3 regions of the Monashia sp. HAY1-5C genome follow, and region 1 is predicted to be linked to each of the others. Evidence: predicted binding sites of a transcription regulator. Region 1 holds the regulator's gene; each other region holds the start of a gene.

Region 1 (5,949 bases):
GCTCTGCGTGAGACGGCGGGCGGCGAGCTCGAGGGCACCGGGACGAGCCGTCCGCACGCGAGCGACGTCGAACGTCGTCACGGCGCACCGTCACCGGACGGGTTCGTGAACGCCCGGGCGGCGGCATGCTCGACCGCGGAGTAGAGCCTCGAGGCCTCCTGGAGGGCCGACCCGAGGCCGAGCAGCTCCACACGGGCCTCACGAAGACGTTCTCGCCAGGCGAGCGAGATCCGGGAGACGGATGCGGCGAGCATGCCGCCGGCGAGCGCCACCCCGACCGGCTCGACCGCGAGATCCGGCCTCACCACGGTCAGGCGCGCGAGCGCCCAGTCTGCCGTCGCGGCGGCGTCGTCGACCGTGCCCGTGTCCACCTCGTACCGCATGCGCGCTCCCCTTCCCGAGATCCCCACGGTAGGAAGGACATCGCTCGCGGGCAGAGGTGCATCCACAGGCCCGGGGACCGGCGCCCAGCGTCCATGCCTCATCCACAGGGCGGCCGAAGCCGGACACAGCAGGACGCCGCACCCGAAGGGGTGCGGCGTCCGGGCCACCAGACGGGGTCGAAGCGCCTGGAGGGCCAGCCGCTGAAGGTGGAGCCAACGCGGCGGTCGGGGGACGTGCCGGGAGGCGGCACGAACGGCGACGTCAGGGAGCCGGGATGACGAGCCGCTGGCCCGTGTGGATCATCGACGTCGAGAGGGAGTTGGCCAGCTGCAGCTCGACGACCCCCTCGCGCACCGGAAGGCCCGGGAGCTCACGAGCCGCGATGCCCGACAGGGTCTGACCTGACTCGACCGTGATCGTGCGCGGTGCACCCGTGGCCGAGGCGAGCTGACCGGCGAGGCCGATCCCGAGGGCGAGGACCACGGCGCCGACGAAGAGCGTCACGACGAGGCGGCCGAACCGCGTCAGGCGCATCCGCGGGCGGGCGGCACGGGCGGCCCGCACGGCGGCGCGTCCGGTGGGAACGAGGACGAGCTGCGGCCGCGAGACGAAGTCGGACTCCCCGACCTCCGTCTCCCGCTGCCGGCGAACGGCTTCGATGGCGACCACGCTCATGCTGACCTCCCCTTGCTGCTGACTTGCGAACATGTGTTCGATAGAACGCCTGTACGAGTTGTAGCACGTCTGGTCGATGAAGTCGAGACATGCTTCGAACAGGTGTTTGGCAACTGTGTTCGAACCCCGTACGCTTTCCTCACACCACCAACCACACCAGTCACCACTGACACTGGCCTCGCGAGCGCCGGGACCGGGGTGCCTGGGGCCGCCGACGAAGGGGACACCATGGGCGTGACCGAGCTTCCCGACCGCGACAAGGGCGATGGGCTGACGATGCGCCAGCGGCGCGTGCTCGAGGTGATCCGCAACTCCGTCGACCGACGCGGCTACCCGCCGAGCATGCGCGAGATCGGTGAGGCCGTCGGGCTCGCCAGCCCGTCGAGCGTCAGCCACCAGCTCGCCGCCCTCGAGCGCAAGGGCTACCTGCGTCGGGACCCCAACCGTCCGCGCGCCCTCGAGGTCGTCTCCCCCGACGCCGGAGACGCGACGGGGCGCCGCGGGCGCGCCGCAGCGTCCGACCAGCACGACGTCGAGACCGACTCCGGTGACACGCGCCCCGAGGCGTCGTACGTCCCCGTCCTCGGCAAGATCGCCGCCGGGGTGCCCATCACCGCCGAGGAGGTCGTCGAGGACGTCTTCCCGCTGCCCCGCCAGGTCGTCGGCGAGGGGCAGCTCTTCCTGCTCAAGGTCCAGGGCGACTCGATGGTCGACGCCGCGATCTGCGATGGCGACTGGGTGGTCGTGCGCCAGCAGCCGACTGCCGAGAACGGCGACATCGTCGCGGCGATGCTCGACAACGAGGCCACGGTGAAGACCTTCAAGCGCAAGGACGGTCACGTGTGGTTGCTGCCTCACAACGAGGCCTACGACCCGATCGACGGCGACGATGCGACGATCCTCGGAAAGGTGACCGCAGTCCTGCGTCGCGTCTGAGCAGCCCCCACCGCGGCCACATCACGGGCGCGTCGCGGATCCTCCGCGGCGCGTCGTGAGGTATCCGCACCCTGGACTCGCCACTCTGGGAGCACAGTGCCTGAGGAGGACGCCATGCCCGACCGGCCCGACCGCGACGTCGTCTTCACGTATCGCTATCTGCGGGGCGGCATGGTGGCGCTGCTGCTCATGCTGCTGCTGTCCGTCGTGCTCCAGTGGTGGTGGGGCACGAACCGGTCGTGCTGGCTGGGCTCGATCAGCGCCTACTACTTCACCCCTGCGCGCACGGTCTTCGTCGGCAGCCTCTGCGCGCTCGGCGCCGCCCTCGTCGTCTACAAGGGCCACTCGTCGGAGGAGGACGTGCTCCTCAACTTCTCCGGCTTCATGGCGTTCGTGGTCGCGATGGTGCCCACCGTCCCGGACGATCGCTGCAGTGTTGCAGGCGCGCCGAACCCGTTCGCCCTGCCCACGACGGCCATCTCCGACGCGGTCGACAACAGCGTGTGGTCCCTGGTCGCCGTGGGTCTCCTCGCCCTCGTCGTGACGGCATGGCTGCGACGCGCCGAGCTCAGGGACCCCGCACGCCGACCACCGGTGCGCACCCTGCTCGTCACCGCGGCGTGCAGTGCCGTGGTCGTGTTCGAGCTCGTGCTCTTCCTCGCGCTGCCCGACCGTTTCGTGGCCCTGAGCCACGGCATCGCCGCCGCGACGATGGTGGCCGGCGTCATCGCCGTCATGGTCCTCAGCGCCTTCCGGGTCGAGGACCGACACACCTCGACCCAAGAAGCGGCGGGGTACAAGAGGTGGTACCTCGTCATCGCCGGGACCCTGGCTGCGCTGCTGGCCCTCACGGTGCTCGCACACCTGACGCTGCACGGCTTCGACCACGTGATCCTGATCTGCGAGGTCATCATCATCGTCCTGTTCTGCGCCTACTGGATCCTCCAGACCAAGGAGCTGTGGGACCTGCGCGACAGCACGGACCTCGAGGCTCGTAGGGGCGCCGCCATCGCCGAGTGACGGCCCGGTGGTTCGCCACCGCGGGTCGTCGGACGATTAGTTGCGGACGAGGACGCTCCGCGCCTCCTTGACGGTGATCGGGGTGCCCGGCTGCGGCACGGTCACCGTGTCGGGGATCGAGATCCACGCGCCGCCGTTGATGCGGAAGTCCGCGCCGAACGTCACGTCGACCCGCGACGTGTACGTGCCCGGTCTGCGGTAGGTGTGGACGATGTCGCCGTCGGGGTAGACGCCACCGGGCGAGGTGGTGGGACCCTCGCTCGTGCCGTCCCCGAATCGGTACACGTAGCTGACGAGCTTCGGACGGATCTCGACGCGGTACCCGAACATCGTGGCCGGGTCGACGAGGTCGATCTCGCCCGGCTCAAACCCGCTGCTGGCCCAGTCGACCTTGTAGAAGGTCTTGAGGTTGACGAGCGTCGTGTTCCCCTTCGGCTGCGTGGAGATCGTTCCGTGGGACCACGGCGTCTTATGCCACGCCGCAATAATCATGGATAGAGTCGGCAGTGGCTTGACTCCGGGGACCATTTCGGGGAGGCAGGTCGTGCCCAGAAGGATCCACCCGTTTGGTTCCACCACCCCCCTGGTTGCCGGCATGCGGTCGGACGTTGGCTTACCGGTCTCGTCCACCCACATGCGCAAGACGTCGGTGAGGGGCCCGCGGCCCTCCGTCGCGCTGTTTCCTGCACATGCGAGGACGGCTTCTTCATAACAAGGTGCGCTCGCGTCACGACCGCCAAGGTCACACGCACTGATTCGGGTGCGATATGTCCAATGGGGCTGCGGGCTTGCCAGGGCACGCTGATATTCGGCCTGAAGGTCTGACAATTCTTGGCGGGTGACGTCCACGGTCGTCCCGTCGGCGCCGCTCCCGGATCCCCACCCGTCCTTGGCAAAGGCAATCGGAGTGAGCAAGGCCCCCAGCGCCACCGCACCTGCAATGCCCCAAGCGAGCCGCCTCAGATTGGCGCTCACGCTACGTCCTTGATCGCCTGTACAGACCATCCAGACCGCGTCCACACCAAGTAGAACATGTTGGTAGTGTTTGAGCGCTTGTCCGTGTCGACCACCTTTCCAGACTTGTCGACAATTCGCGCGCCGGTCTGACCACCATACATTTGGACGCGCAATGGACTAAAGGACGCGGCAAGAGTTACAAGCTCATCAATTCGAACCGGGTCCGAATCGTACCTCTGCCCCTTTTCCGCCAACTCCGCCGATGTCCTCATAAACGATGCACAAGATTGAGACTCTGAGAGGCAAAGCGGCTTCAGCGCAGACGCGTCCGGTCGCCGCCACGACGCATTTAATTCACGAATGAAGTATCTAACAAAGGCTTCGGCGCCGGCCTTGTCCTTGGTCTTGGCCGCGTCGGGGAGGCCTGCCGGGAAGGTGGGGCCTGCACTGGTCGATGCGGTCGTGGGCGCCGCTGAGGTCGTGCTCGTCCCACTCGCGGTCGTCGACGAAACCGGCGCACTCGTCTGCGCCGGGGCCGGGTCGCCGCCCCCGCCGCAGGCCGCCAGCGTCGTCGCCAGCGCCAGACCAACGGCGGCGCACGTCATCCTCTGGTGTCTCAGCACGAGTCTCGGCCCCCTGTTCGGCGAATCTGTGGCCCTGCCCACCGGGCGCAAACGGGCGAAAACGTCATCGAACGCTCCCACAGATGGTGCCGCAACCGCATCCCGAGCGCCCGCCGTCGTCCACAGGCCCGTCGTCGGCATCGGCGTCGGCGTACGAGCCGGAGCGTCGCGTCAGTGACCGAGCGCGGCGCGCAGGCGCGGCAGCGCTTCGCCGAGCGGGGCATGCAGGCGGATCGTGGCCTCGGCGTCCCCCCGCGTCGCAGAGCGGGTCACGATGGCCACCGGCACACCGGCCTGGTGCGCCCGCCGCACGAACCGGTACCCGCTCATCACGGCCAGCGATGACCCGAGGACCAGCACGGCACCCGCCGACTCCACGAGTCCGAAACACTTCTCCACCAAGGACTTCGGCACCGACTCGCCGAAGAACACGACGTCCGGCTTGACCGTGTCGTAGCCACAGACCAGGCACCGCGGCGCGTGGAACGACGCGACGAGCTCGTCGGCGAGCACGATGTCGCCGTCCGGCCGCACCTGCTCACCCCACTGCGACCCGACCGCGGCGGCGGCCGCGGCGAACCGGTCCATGAAGCCGGGGTTGCCCTCGGTCATCCGCTCGTGCAGTCCGACCCGCGAGGTCATCTCACCGCAGGTCAGACATACAGCCCGGTCCAGCGACCCGTGCAGCTCGACGACGTCGCGCGCGCCGGCCGCCTGGTGCAGGCCGTCGACGTTCTGGGTGATGACCGGACCGACGTAGCCGGCGCCCTGCAGCTCGGCGACCACCCGGTGGCCCTCGTTCGGCGTGGCTGCGTTGAACCGCTGCCAGCCGATGTAGCTACGAGCCCAGTACCGGCGCCGGGCCTCGCTCGAGCCGGCGAACTCCCCATAGGTCATGGGCTCGACGCGCCGGGTGCCGTCGGGACCCCGGTAGTCCGGGATGCCGCTGTCGGTCGACAGGCCCGCACCGCTGAGGACGAGGACGTCGCCCGCGCTGACGAGGTCGACGAGGTCGTCGAAGGTACCGAGGTCGCTCACCTCGAGCGGCAGCCGACGCGAGGTGGCGAGCCGCGTCAGGACACCCGGGCCTGATCCGTCAGCGCGTCGCGCGGCACCAGCCCTGATGCCCGCGTCGGCGCCCTCGGGGCCGGGCGTCGCACCGGGGTCAGCGGCAGCCGGCGACTCCTCGAACACGTGCACCCGGCCAGCGTACGCGGACGGGTCCCCGCCGCCATGCTCATGATCGCGAACAGCACGACTTTCCATAATCGTCGGTTATGATACCGGCATGATCGACGCTGCCGGCCTCCGGGTCATGAAGGCCATTGCCGACGAGGGAAGCTTCACGAGCGCC
Region 2 (5,949 bases), on a different contig from region 1:
GAAGGTCGCGAACGCCCTTGCGGCCGTGTCGATCCCGGATGCCACTGCCGTCCGCGGCAACGTCACGCTCCCGACGGCCGGAGCGCGCGGCGTCACCCTGTCGTGGACGACGAAGGACCCCGAGGTCGTCACGGCGACCGGTGAGGTGACGCGGCCGCCCTACGGCAGCAAGGCGGCCGCCGGTCGCCTCGTGGTCCGCGCCACGCTCGGCTCCGTGTCCGACACCCGCAACCTCACCCTGACCGTCCTGCCGCTGCCGAAGAAGGAGGCCCTCGAGGGCTACGCCTTCGCGTACTTCACCGGCGAGGGCACGGCCGACGGTGAGCAGATCTACATGGCGGCGAGCCGGGGCAACGACCCGCTCCACTGGGACGAGCTCAACGGTGGGCGGCCCGTCCTCACCTCGACCGAGGGCGAGGAGGGGGTCCGTGACCCCTTCGTCATCCGCAGCCCCGAGGGCGACCGCTTCTTCCTCATCGCGACCGACCTCAAGATCTACGGCAACGGTGACTGGGACCGCAGCCAGCGCACCGGCAGCCGCTACATCGAGGTGTGGGAGTCGACCGACCTCGTCAACTGGGGGCAGCAGCGTCACGTCCTCGTCTCGCCGAAGGAGGCCGGCAACACGTGGGCGCCCGAGGCGTACTACGACGACACCATCGGCGCCTACGTCGTCTTCTGGGCCTCCAAGCTCTACGCCGCGGACGACCCGCAGCACACCGGCAGCACGTACAACACGATGCAGTACGCGACGACCCGCGACTTCCGCACCTTCAGCGAGCCCAAGGTCTGGGTCGACCCCGGGTACTCGGTCATCGACTCCACGGTCATCAAGAACGGCGACACGTACTACCGGTTCACCAAGGACGAGCGGAACAACACCTCGTCGACGCCGTGCAGCAAGTTCATCCTCGAGCAGAGGTCGACGTCCTTGCGCTCGACCGACTGGGGCTTCGTCAAGGACTGCATCGGCAAGGCGACCGCGACGAGCCCGGGCATCAACCAGGGCGAGGGGCCGACGGTGTTCAAGTCGAACACCGAGGACAAGTGGTACGTCTTCATCGACGAGTTCGGCGGGCGCGGCTACGTCCCGTTCGAGACCACGGACCTGGATGCCGGCACCTTCACGATGTCGCAGGACTACCAGCTCCCGGGTCGGCCCCGACACGGCACCGTGCTGCCCGTGACGAAGGCCGAGCTCGAGCGGCTGCGGACCGGGCCGTCGCCCGCGCCGACGACGAGGAAGGGCGTCATCGCCGACTACCGCTTCGCCACGACGGCCGGGGGCACGGCGACCAGCGTTCCCGACGCGTCCGGCAACCAGCGCCCGGCGACGCTCAGGGGCGATGCGACGCGCACGACCGACGCGCTCCGGCTCGGCGGCACCGACGGCTACGTCGACCTGCCCGACAACCTCCTCGCCGGACTCGACGCCGTCACGGTGTCGACCCAGGTGTGGATCGACCCCAGCCAGCCGACGCCGTACTTCCTCTGGGGCCTCGGCAACACGCTGAACGGGTCCGGCACCGGGTACCTCTTCGCCACGGGCGACGCCTACCGCACGGCCATCGCTTCGGGGAACTGGTCGACGGAGCAGAACACGACGTCCGGACGCGACCTGCCGCGCGGTTCGTGGCACACCCTGACCTACACGCTCGCCGGCGGCACCGCGGTGCTCTACCTCGACGGGGCACAGGTCGCCCGCACCACGAACGTCACGGTGACGCCGGGGCAGCTCGGGGACGGCGTGACGACCGCCGGCTACGTGGGCCGCTCCCTGTACACGGGCGACCACTACCTCAAGGGCCGGGTCCGGTCGTTCACCCTGTGGAACCGTGGCCTCTCGGCCGAGGAGGTGCTCGCGCTGCCGGGCAACGAGACCGCGATCGGGTCGGTGACGCTCGACGCGCTCAGGGTGCCGGCGATCATCGACTCCACCGCGGGCACCGTCACGCTGCCGGTGAAGCCGGGCGCCGACGTCCGCCACCTCGCGCCGACGTTCGGCGTGCCGGGCGAGGCACGGGTGACGCCCGGCAACGGCTCGACCCAGGACTTCTCGACGCCCGTGACCTACACGGTGACCGGGGCCGACGGGACGACGCGGGCGTGGAAGGTCAGCGCGGTGGTCATGAACAGCCCGGTCCTGCCCGGCTACAACGCCGACCCGAACATCGTCCGGTTCGGGGACACGTACTGGATCTACGCGACGACGGATGGCTTCGAGGGCTGGTCGAGCACGACGTTCACGACGTGGTCGAGCACGGACCTCGTCCACTGGACCGCGCACCCGGTCATCCTCGACCTCGGGCCGGACGTCACGTGGGCCGACGGCCGGGCCTGGGCACCGGCGGCGCTCGAGAAGGACGGCCGGTACTACCTCTACTTCTGTGCGGACGCGAAGATCGGTGTGGCCGTTGCGGACTCGCCCGCCGGGCCCTTCCGGGACGCCATCGGCAAGCCGCTCGTCGCGTCGAACCCGAACGGCGGCCAGGCCATCGACCCGGCGGTCTTCACCGACGACGACGGCCAGAGCTACCTCTACTGGGGCAACGGCAACGCGTACGTCGTGCCCCTGAACGCCGACCTGACCTCGTACGACCCGGCCAGGGTGGTCCGGCTCACCGGGCTCACCGACTTCCGCGAGGGCCTGTTCATGCACAAGCGGAACGGCAAGTACTACCTGTCGTGGTCGATCGATGACACGCGCAGCGAGAACTACCGGGTCGGCTACGCGACGATGACGAGCCCCCTCGGGGCGGGCCTGGTCAACCGCGGGGTCATCCTGTCGAAAGACCCGTCGCTCGGCATCCTCGGCACCGGCCACCACTCGGTGGTCCAGGTGCCCGGCACCGACGACTGGTACATCGCCTACCACCGGTTCGCGATCCCCGGCGGCGACGGCATGCACCGCGAGGTGACCATCGACCGGCTCCGCTACAACCCGGACGGCACGATCGCCCCCGTCGTGCCGACCCTCGGGAGCGTCCCACCGCTGCGCTGACGGTGGTGACGTGACCCCACCGGTCGGCCCGCCTCCCCTCCAGCGGGCCGACCGAGTGGCCAGTGACATGCTGCGCCGCCGGCGGCGTGTCCCGGAACGACGCGTCGATCGAGTCGACCAACCACGGGTGAGCAACCCTGGGCGACGGTGACGTGCCCTCGCCGTGACCTGACGACGGCCTGCCCTGACGCGCGTCGAGATGCCCTACCCGCTGCCTAACCAGTGCGCGATCCTGCGCTTTGCGGCCGCCTAATGGACGGCCCGGGTGGGCCCGAGCCCGCCCGGGCCCGATCGCGCGCACCCGTCGGCCCGAGGGCTTGCTGCGGGCGACGGTGCGGGTCGAGACGTCGCGGTTCGCGGGGAAGAGGTCGAGGCCGGATAGAGCTCAGTACCGGGACGGCTCGTCCCGCGCTGGTCCAGGTCGACCGCGTGGCCGAGCTCGCACGTGTCTGACGCAATGGGTGCACGGATCAGCAAGAGACGATACCCGAGGTCGGCTCGGCGGCACATAGGTGTCGCGAAATCCGCTGGGGCTCAGAAGAATTGGTTGTGGACAACGGTTCCGATACCATTCGAACACCTGTACGATAAAGGTATGTCGCAGGAGGTGATCGAGCAGGACTGGGACCTCGTCGCGTCCCTGGCCGCCGACCTGCACGATGCGCACGCCCGCCTCGTCGAGGCCGTCGCCGCCGCGCTGGTCGAGGGGTCCTGGCAGGCGGCCGGGATCCGCTCTCCGGAGCACTGGCTCGTCGTGCGGGCCGGGCTCTCGCGCGGGCAGGCCGCCGCGGTCGTGCTGCTGGCCCGGCGGGCGGCCGAGCTGCCGGCCACCACCGCCTTGCTGCGCGAGGGCCGGATCAGCCTGGACCAGGCCGCGGTGGTGGCCCGGCACACCCCGGCCGCCTTCGACGAGACGGTCGCCGAGTTCGCCCGGCACGCGACGGTCCCGCAGCTGCAACGCACCGTCACCCGCTACGACTTCACCCTCGAACCTCGCCTCCTCGACGACGACGGCAACCTCCTGCCCGCCGAACGACCCACCGGTCCCGACGCCGGCGCCGAGCACGAGGCCGGGCCCGCGCGGCCGCAGCTCGTCGCCCCGGCGTCGTTGAGCATGGGAACCGGCCCCGACGGCCGGTTCCGGCTGCGGTACGAGGCGCCCGCCGAGGTCGGCGCGCTCGTGCGGGCCGCGCTCGCCGAGGCCAAGGACCACCTCTTCCGCGCTACCGGGCAGGGCCCGGACCGGCACGAGGTCATCGAGGAGGTCATCGAGGGCGACCCGGCCGCCCATCCCGGCCCGCACCGGGTCACCTGGGCCGACGCGCTCGTCCTGCTCGCGACCCGCTCCCTCGAGTCCGGAACCGCCCCCACGCGCGCCCGACGCGCCCGCTACCGGGTCCAGGTCCACCTGGACACCGACGGCGGCTGGCTCACCGGCACCCCGCGCCTGCCCCGCCACATCGCCGACGGGCTCACGTGCGACGGCACCCTGACCCCGGTCTGGCAGACCGAGGGGCACCCGGTCAACGTCGGCCGCAGCCATCGGGTCGTGCCGCACCGGACCCGGGTCCTCGTGCTGGACCGCGACCGCGGCTGCCGCTTCCCCGGTTGCCGGGCCAGCACCGACATCCACCTCGAGGTCCACCACCTCACGCACTGGCGCGACGGTGGGCCCACCGACCTGGCCAACCTGCTGTGCCTGTGCACCTTCCACCACGACGGCCACCACCGCGGCGAGTACACCATCACCGGCGACCCCACCAAGGCGGACGGGCTCGACTTCGCCAGCCGGTACGGGCTCGCGATCGGGCCGCCGGCCCGGCCACCCCGAGCCGACCGACGACCCGCCACGCACCACAGGTCAACCGAACCCGCCGGGCCAGCCGAATCGGCCAAGGCATGGCGCCCGGGCCCACCACCGCACCCACGCCCACGCCCACAGCCGCGCCTCGGGCGCACCTACCCTGCCCCGACCGGCGGCACCCTGCACCTGCACCTCGTCGACTTCACCCCCACCCGCGCCGCCCCGGCACCGGGCTGACCCGACGAGACGGGTGCCAGGGCGAACTCGGCTCGCCGACGTACGCGCCGACGTGCGCCGAGGTCGGGTCAGGGGGTCGTCGGGGTCGGAGTCGGAGGAGGCGGCGGCGGGAGGACGTAGGTCGTCGACAGGGCGCCGTTGACGAGGGCGAGGAAGGTGCCCGTCTCCTGCCGGATGACGGCGTAGCGCGCCGCTGCCTGCGGTGACCCCGCCTCGGCCTCACGCGTGGCGGCGTCGGCGAAGAGCCGGAGCGAGGACAGCCGCGCGTAGTACGTCGGGGCGTCGAGGCCCGGTGGTGGAGCGCCCGCGGCGAGCACGGCGAAGTGGTGGGTCAGCGCGTCGAGGCGTACGGCGGCCTCGCTGCCGGCCAAGGGCATCCGGTCGAGCAGGCGGATGTCGCCGAGCAGCGCGGAGTACCCGGCCAGAGCCGTCGCCCGGTTGAACACCGTCGTGCGCGTCAGGGCAGGTCGCGGGAGCATCGTCACGGTCACGGTCGGGGTTGCTCGCACGGTGACCGTCGAGGTCACCGGCACCGTGGTCGTCCGCGTGACGGCCTGCGTCTGCGTCACGGTCACGCTCACGGTGGCGGTGCCGCCGGCTCCCTGCGGCGCGGCCTGGCTCAGCTCGACGGAGGGCTTGCCGGCGGTGCACCCGGTCAGCGACCCGGTCAACGCCGCTGCGAGTGCGGCTCCGAGCAGGCCGACGCGTGCGGCACGGACGTGGTGCACGGTCGCCTCCTCGGTCGTCGGCTCGGGCGGTCGGTGCCCGGTCCGACGATTGTCGTCACGGCGTCGCTCGTTCGGGCCGGAACGCGCGAAACGGGTTCGACCGCGCGCAGGCACGCGGCACCGGGTGCCGGCCGGTCAGAGCAACGAGCTGGGGTCGTCGGGGATGTCGGCGGCGTAGT
Region 3 (5,949 bases), on a different contig from region 1:
ATCCGCTCCAAGGGCGAGGCCGGTACCGGCGACGTCTCCAACGCGACGACGCACATGCGCCAGATCCGCCAGGAGATCCGCCGCCTGCAGAGCCTGCCGGAGGACGAGCTCTACGTGGCCGCCAAGGAGCTGCAGGCACCGTACGACCTCGTCAAGGAGATCGCCGAGACCGGCAAGCTGCCCGTCGTCCTCTTCACGGCCGGTGGCATCGCCACCCCGGCCGACGCGGCGATGATGATGCAGCTCGGCGCGGAGGGCGTCTTCGTCGGCTCCGGCATCTTCAAGTCCGGCAACCCGGCGCAGCGCGCCGAGGCGATCGTCAAGGCCACGACCTTCCACGACGACCCCGACGTCATCGCCAAGGTCTCCCGCGGCCTCGGCGAGGCCATGGTCGGCATCAACGTCGACGAGATCCCGCAGCCGCACCGGCTCGCCGAGCGCGGTTGGTGACCCAGCCCGCTGCGATCGCACGACCGGCGGACGCCGTCGCACCCGTGGGTGCGGCGGCGTCCGCCGTTCCGGCACCGGCTGGGCGCGCCGTCACGGCCCCGCGAAGCCCGCACGGCCATGGCCCGTGAGAGGCCTCAGGTGACCGCGCCGCGCTCGGCGAACTCCGGACGCTCGAACTCGCGGCCCTCGACGACGTCGCGGACGTGCTCCGCGGCCCTCACCGCGTCGACGTGCGTCACGTAGAGCGGCGCGAACCCGAGCCGCACGATGTCGGGCTCGCGGAAGTCACCGATGACGCCGCGGGCGATGAGCGCCTGCACGACGGCGAAGGCCTGCGGGTGGCGCAGCGAGACCTGGGACCCGCGACGCTCCGCCGGGCGCGGCGTCGCGAGGGGCAGGTCCACGCCGAGCGCCCCGAGAGCGTCGAGGAAGGTGGCCGTCACCGACAGCGACGCGGCGCGGACGTCGGCGGGGGACAGGCCGTCGTAGGCCGTCAGGGCCGCCTCCAGGGCGAGGACGGACAGCAGCGGCGGGGTGCCGACCCGGGCTCGGGTGATGCCGGCGTGCGGCTCGTAGTCCGGGCTCATGTCGAAGGGCCGGGCGTGCCCCTGCCAGCCGGCCAGCGGCTGGTCGAACCGGTCCTGGTGCCGGGCCGCGACGTAGATGAACGCCGGAGCCCCGGGGCCGCCGTTGAGGTACTTGTAGCCGCAGCCGACGGCCAGGTCGACGCCGTTCGCGTCGAGGTCGACGTCGACGACGCCCGCCGAGTGGCACAGGTCCCAGCAGACGAGCGCACCCTCCTCGTGCGCGACGTCGGTCAGGGGGCGAAGGTCCCACAGCTCACCGGTGCGGTAGTCGACGCTCGAGTAGGCGGCGAGGGCGAGGGCGTCACCCACTTCGTGGACGGCGGCGACCGCGTCGCGCGGCGACACCCGTCGCACCTCGAGGCCGCAGAGGCGGGCGGCTGCCTCGGTCATGTAGAGGTCGGTCGGGAACGAGTCGGGGTCGGTGAGCACGACGGTGCGGCCCGGCCGCAGTCGTGCCGCGCCCACGACGGCCTTGAACAGGTTGACCGACGTCGAGTCGGTGACGACGACCTGGCCCGGTGCCGCCCCGACGATGCGCCCCACCGCGTCGCCGACGCGGGTCTGCGCGCCCCACCAGTCGGCCTCGTTCCAGGACCGGATGAGTCGCTCGCCCCACTGGCGGCGCACGACGTCCTCGAGGACCGGTCCGACGGCGCGCGGCAGGGCCCCGAGCGAGTTGCCGTCGAGGTAGATGACGCCCTCCGGCAGGTCGAAGAGGTCACGGGTTCCCGCCAGGGGCGACGCGGCGTCCGCGGCCTCGGCGGCGGACAGGAGGGTGTCGAGAGCGCTGAGGGTCATGGCCGCAACGTATCCCGGTCGGCCCGGCGCGCGTCAGGACCGGTCCGTCACCGACTGTCTCGGGTCCCAGACGCCGGGCCGGTGTGACCCGCAGGGAGCGCGCGGCATACCCTCGCCCTCATGGCAGCACCCCGCATCGGCGTCCTCGCCGTCCAGGGCGACGTCCGCGAGCACGCCGCAGCCCTCACCGACCTCGGCGCCGACGTCACCCTGGTCCGGCGTCCCGGCGAGGTCGACCGGCTCGACGGGCTCGTCGTGCCCGGCGGCGAGTCGACCACCATGGACAAGCTCGTCCGCGCCTTCGACCTCCAGGAACCGCTGCGACGGCGCATCGCCGAGGGACTCCCGGTGTTCGGGTCGTGCGCCGGCATGATCATGCTCGCCGACCGCATCGCCGACGGACGCCCGGACCAGCAGACCCTCGGCGGCCTCGACGTCACCGTGCGCCGCAACGCCTTCGGCCGGCAGGTCGACTCCTTCGAGCAGGACCTCGAGTTCGCCGGCCTCGACGGCACGGTGCACGCCGTCTTCATCCGCGCTCCGTGGGTCGAGACGGCGGGGGAGGCCGTCGAGGTGCTCGCGCGAGTCAGCGACGGGCCGGCCGCCGGTAGGATCGTCGCGGTTCGGCAGGGGAACCTCATGGCGACCTCCTTCCATCCCGAGGTCGGGGGAGACCGCCGCATCCACGCCGAGTTCGTCAAGATCGTCACGCAGCACTGCCAGTAGACCGGAACGCGAGGACACTGCATGAGCGGCCACTCCAAATGGGCCACCACGAAGCACAAGAAGGCTGCCATCGACGCCAAGCGCGGCAAGCTCTTCGCCAAGCTCATCAAGAACATCGAGGTCGCGGCCAAGCAGGGCGGCGGTGACCCCGCCGGCAACCCGACGCTCTACGACGCGATCCAGAAGGCGAAGAAGACCTCGGTCCCGAACGACAACATCGACCGCGCCGTCAAGCGTGGCTCGGGTGCCGAGGCCGGCGGGTCCGACTGGCAGACGATCATGTACGAGGGCTACGCGCCCAACGGCGTCGCGCTCCTCATCGAGTGCCTCACCGACAACCGCAACCGTGCGGCTGCCGAGGTCCGCACGGCCCTGACCCGCAACGGCGGCCAGCTGGCCGACCCGGGCTCGGTCGCCTACGTCTTCAACCGCAAGGGCGTCGTCATCGTGCCCAAGGACGGCACGTCCGAGGACGACATCCTCGAGGTCGTCCTCGAGGCGGGCGCCGAAGAGGTCAACGACAACGGCGACACCTGGGAGATCGTCTCCGAGGCAAGCGACTTCGTCGCGGTCCGCCGGGCCGTCCAGGAGGCCGGCATCGACTACGACTCCGCCGAGGCGTCCTTCGTGCCCAACCTGCAGGTGCCCCTCGGCCTCGACGGCGCGAAGAAGATGATCCGCGTCATCGACGCCCTCGAGGACAGCGACGACGTCCAGAACGTCTACGCCAACGGCGACATCCCCGACGACGTGCTCGCGGAGCTCGACGCCGAGGAGTGAGCCCACCCGGACGGCGTCGTCCGAGCGCAGACGAGGAGGCACGTCGGTGACCGGCGTGCCTCCTCGTCGCCGGCGGACCGGGCGGTTAGCGTTGGTCCCGAACACCTGTTCGGATCGGCCGCCGGTTCGAACCGCCCGACCGACCCGACGACCGCCCCAGGAGGTGCCGTGCGCGTCCTCGCCGTCGACCCCGGCCTGACCCGCTGCGGCGTCGGCGTCGTCGACGGGTCTCCCGGGCGGCGGCTCGCGCTCGTCGAGGTCGGCGTGATCCGCACCCCGTCCGGCGACCCGACGCCGCGCCGCCTGGTCGCCGTCGAGGACGAGATGCGGCACTGGTTCGAGCGGCACCGGCCCGAGGCCGTCGCCATCGAGCGCGTCTTCGCCGACACCAACGTCTCGACGGTCATGGGCACCGCCCAGGTCACGGGCATCGTCATGATGCTCGCCGAGCGGCGCGGCCTACCCGTCACGCTGCACACCCCCACCGAGGTCAAGGCGGCCGTGAGCGGCAGCGGCCGCGCGGACAAGGCGCAGGTCACGACGATGGTGACCCGCCTCCTCGGCCTCGACACGCCACCGAAGCCCGCCGACGCCGCCGACGCCCTCGCCCTCGCCATCTGCCACGTGTGGCGCGGCGGCACCCAGAACCGGCTCGAGCAGGCGCGCGACGAGCTGCTCGCCCGCCGGCCCCGCGCCTCCCGTCCGTCGCGCACGCCGACCGCCTCGACCCCACCGGCCCGTCCCGCTCGCACCCTCCCAGGAGCCCGCCCCCGATGATCGCGTCCCTGTCCGGCACCGTCCTCAAGGTCGGCCTCGACTCCCTCGTCCTCGGGGTCGGCGGCGTGGGGATGCTCGTGCACACGACGCCCGCGACGGCGGCGTCGGTCCGGCACGGCGCGCAGGCCGACCTCGCCACGACGCTCGTCGTGCGCGAGGACTCGCTGACGCTGTACGGCTTCGCCACCGACGACGAGAAGCTCGTCTTCGAGACCGTCCAGACCGTGTCCGGCGTCGGCCCGCGTCTCGCGCTCGCGCTTCTCGCCGTCCACTCGCCCGACGCGGTCCGGGTGGCCCTCGGCACGGGCGACGTCGCGGCGCTGACCAAGGTGCCGGGCATCGGCCGCAAGGGCGCCGAGCGGCTCGTGCTCGAGCTCAAGGACAAGCTCGGCGCGCTCCCCGGGTCCGGCAGCGCGGCCGAGCCGGTCCCGCTCGAGACGGGCGACGCGTGGCGCGAGCAGGTGCGCGAGGCCCTCGTCGGGCTGGGGTGGAACGTGCGACAGGCCGAGGACGCCCTCGACAAGGTCGCGCCGAGAGCCGCGGAGGGCGCCGGCGTCTCCGCGCTCCTGCGGGCCGCCCTCCAGGAGCTGGGCCGATGAGCCGCGACCGGTCCGGCGCCGAGGCCGCCGACCTGCCCGACCTCGAGGTCTGGGACGACGGGTCGTTCGACGCGACCGCGCGCATCGTCGACGCGCGGGTCCACGACGACGGCCCGGGTGACGAGCGCCAGGTCGAGGCCGCGCTCCGCCCGCGTCGCCTCGACGACTTCCCCGGGCAGGACCGCGTCCGCGAGCAGCTCGGGCTCGTCCTCACGGCGGCCCGCGGTCGCGGCACGCCGCCGGACCACGTCCTGTTGTCCGGGCCCCCCGGGCTCGGCAAGACCACGCTGGCGATGATCGTCGCGAGCGAGCTCGAGCAGCCGATCCGCATCACGTCGGGACCCGCCATCCAGCACGCGGGTGACCTCGCGTCCGTGCTGTCCTCCCTCGCCGAGGGCGAGGTCCTCTTCCTCGACGAGATCCACCGGATGTCCCGCTCGGCCGAGGAGATGCTCTACCTGGCCATGGAGGACTTCCGGGTCGACGTCATCATCGGCAAGGGCCCCGGAGCCACCGCCATCCCGCTCGAGCTGCCCCCCTTCACGGTCGTGGGCGCGACGACGCGCGCCGGTCTGCTGCCGGCGCCCCTGCGCGACCGCTTCGGCTTCACCGGCCACCTCGACTTCTACGCGCCGCAGGACCTCGTCTCGATCCTGCACCGCTCGGCGCGGCTGCTCGGGCTCGACGCCGACGAGGACGGCATCGCCGAGATCGCGCTGCGCTCCCGCGGGACCCCGCGCATCGCCAACCGGTTGCTGCGCCGGGTCCGCGACTGGGCGCAGGTCCACGGCGAGCACCGGGTCAGCCGCAGCGCGGCACGCAGGGCCCTCGAGCTGTTCGACGTCGACGAACGCGGCCTCGACCGCCTCGACCGCGCCGTCCTCGAGGCACTGTGTCGGCGCTTCGCCGGAGGCCCCGTCGGGTTGTCCACGCTCGCCGTGGCGGTGGGGGAGGAGCCGGACACCGTCGAGACCGTCGCGGAACCGTTCCTCGTGCGCGAGGGCTTCATGGTGCGCACGCCCCGCGGCCGCGCCGCCTCGACCCTGGCCTGGGAGCACCTCGGTCTGGCTCCGCCCGCCGACGCCCAGGCCATCTGGTCGGCGACCCTGCCGCTCGACGACGCCGGCGGCGGCCGCTTCGACGGCTGAGCAAACGCTGCCAAAACGTGACCGCAGGCCCGCGTGTGAACGATGTGAGCGTTCTGACAAACTGCGGGCGCGCACGTAGACTCC

What was found. Region 1 encodes LexA, which represses DNA repair genes until DNA is damaged. Its sites were predicted from a motif close to TCGAACANNTGTTCGA; they were not measured.
Region 2: a site for LexA is predicted at 3,574-3,589, ahead of ACR9ZK_RS10050 (HNH endonuclease signature motif containing protein). Genes of this name have one in related genera too.
Region 3: a site for LexA is predicted at 3,439-3,454, ahead of ruvC (crossover junction endodeoxyribonuclease RuvC). Genes of this name have one in related genera too.

The regions. Positions count from the first base shown of each region.
Region 1 covers NZ_JBPGXG010000011.1:39,891-45,839, forward strand. Annotated here, with positions in the region: gene ACR9ZK_RS03155 (alpha/beta hydrolase) at 1-81, opposite strand, end outside; gene ACR9ZK_RS03160 (hypothetical protein) at 78-383, opposite strand; gene ACR9ZK_RS03165 (LysM peptidoglycan-binding domain-containing protein) at 646-1,059, opposite strand; gene lexA (transcriptional repressor LexA) at 1,288-1,995, shown strand; gene ACR9ZK_RS03175 (hypothetical protein) at 2,110-3,015, shown strand; gene ACR9ZK_RS03180 (PKD domain-containing protein) at 3,052-3,507, opposite strand; gene ACR9ZK_RS03185 (hypothetical protein) at 3,987-4,577, opposite strand; gene ACR9ZK_RS03190 (Sir2 family NAD-dependent protein deacetylase) at 4,767-5,795, opposite strand; gene ACR9ZK_RS03195 (LysR family transcriptional regulator) at 5,884-5,949, shown strand, end outside.
Region 2 covers NZ_JBPGXG010000052.1:10,400-16,348, reverse strand. Annotated here, with positions in the region: gene ACR9ZK_RS10055 (family 43 glycosylhydrolase) at 1-3,001, shown strand, start outside; gene ACR9ZK_RS10050 (HNH endonuclease signature motif containing protein) at 3,597-5,042, shown strand; gene ACR9ZK_RS10045 (hypothetical protein) at 5,111-5,770, opposite strand; gene ACR9ZK_RS10040 (DUF2237 family protein) at 5,906-5,949, opposite strand, start outside.
Region 3 covers NZ_JBPGXG010000129.1:3,873-9,821, forward strand. Annotated here, with positions in the region: gene pdxS (pyridoxal 5'-phosphate synthase lyase subunit PdxS) at 1-450, shown strand, start outside; gene kynU (kynureninase) at 585-1,835, opposite strand; gene pdxT (pyridoxal 5'-phosphate synthase glutaminase subunit PdxT) at 1,956-2,561, shown strand; gene ACR9ZK_RS17180 (YebC/PmpR family DNA-binding transcriptional regulator) at 2,583-3,341, shown strand; gene ruvC (crossover junction endodeoxyribonuclease RuvC) at 3,510-4,118, shown strand; gene ruvA (Holliday junction branch migration protein RuvA) at 4,115-4,717, shown strand; gene ruvB (Holliday junction branch migration DNA helicase RuvB) at 4,714-5,865, shown strand.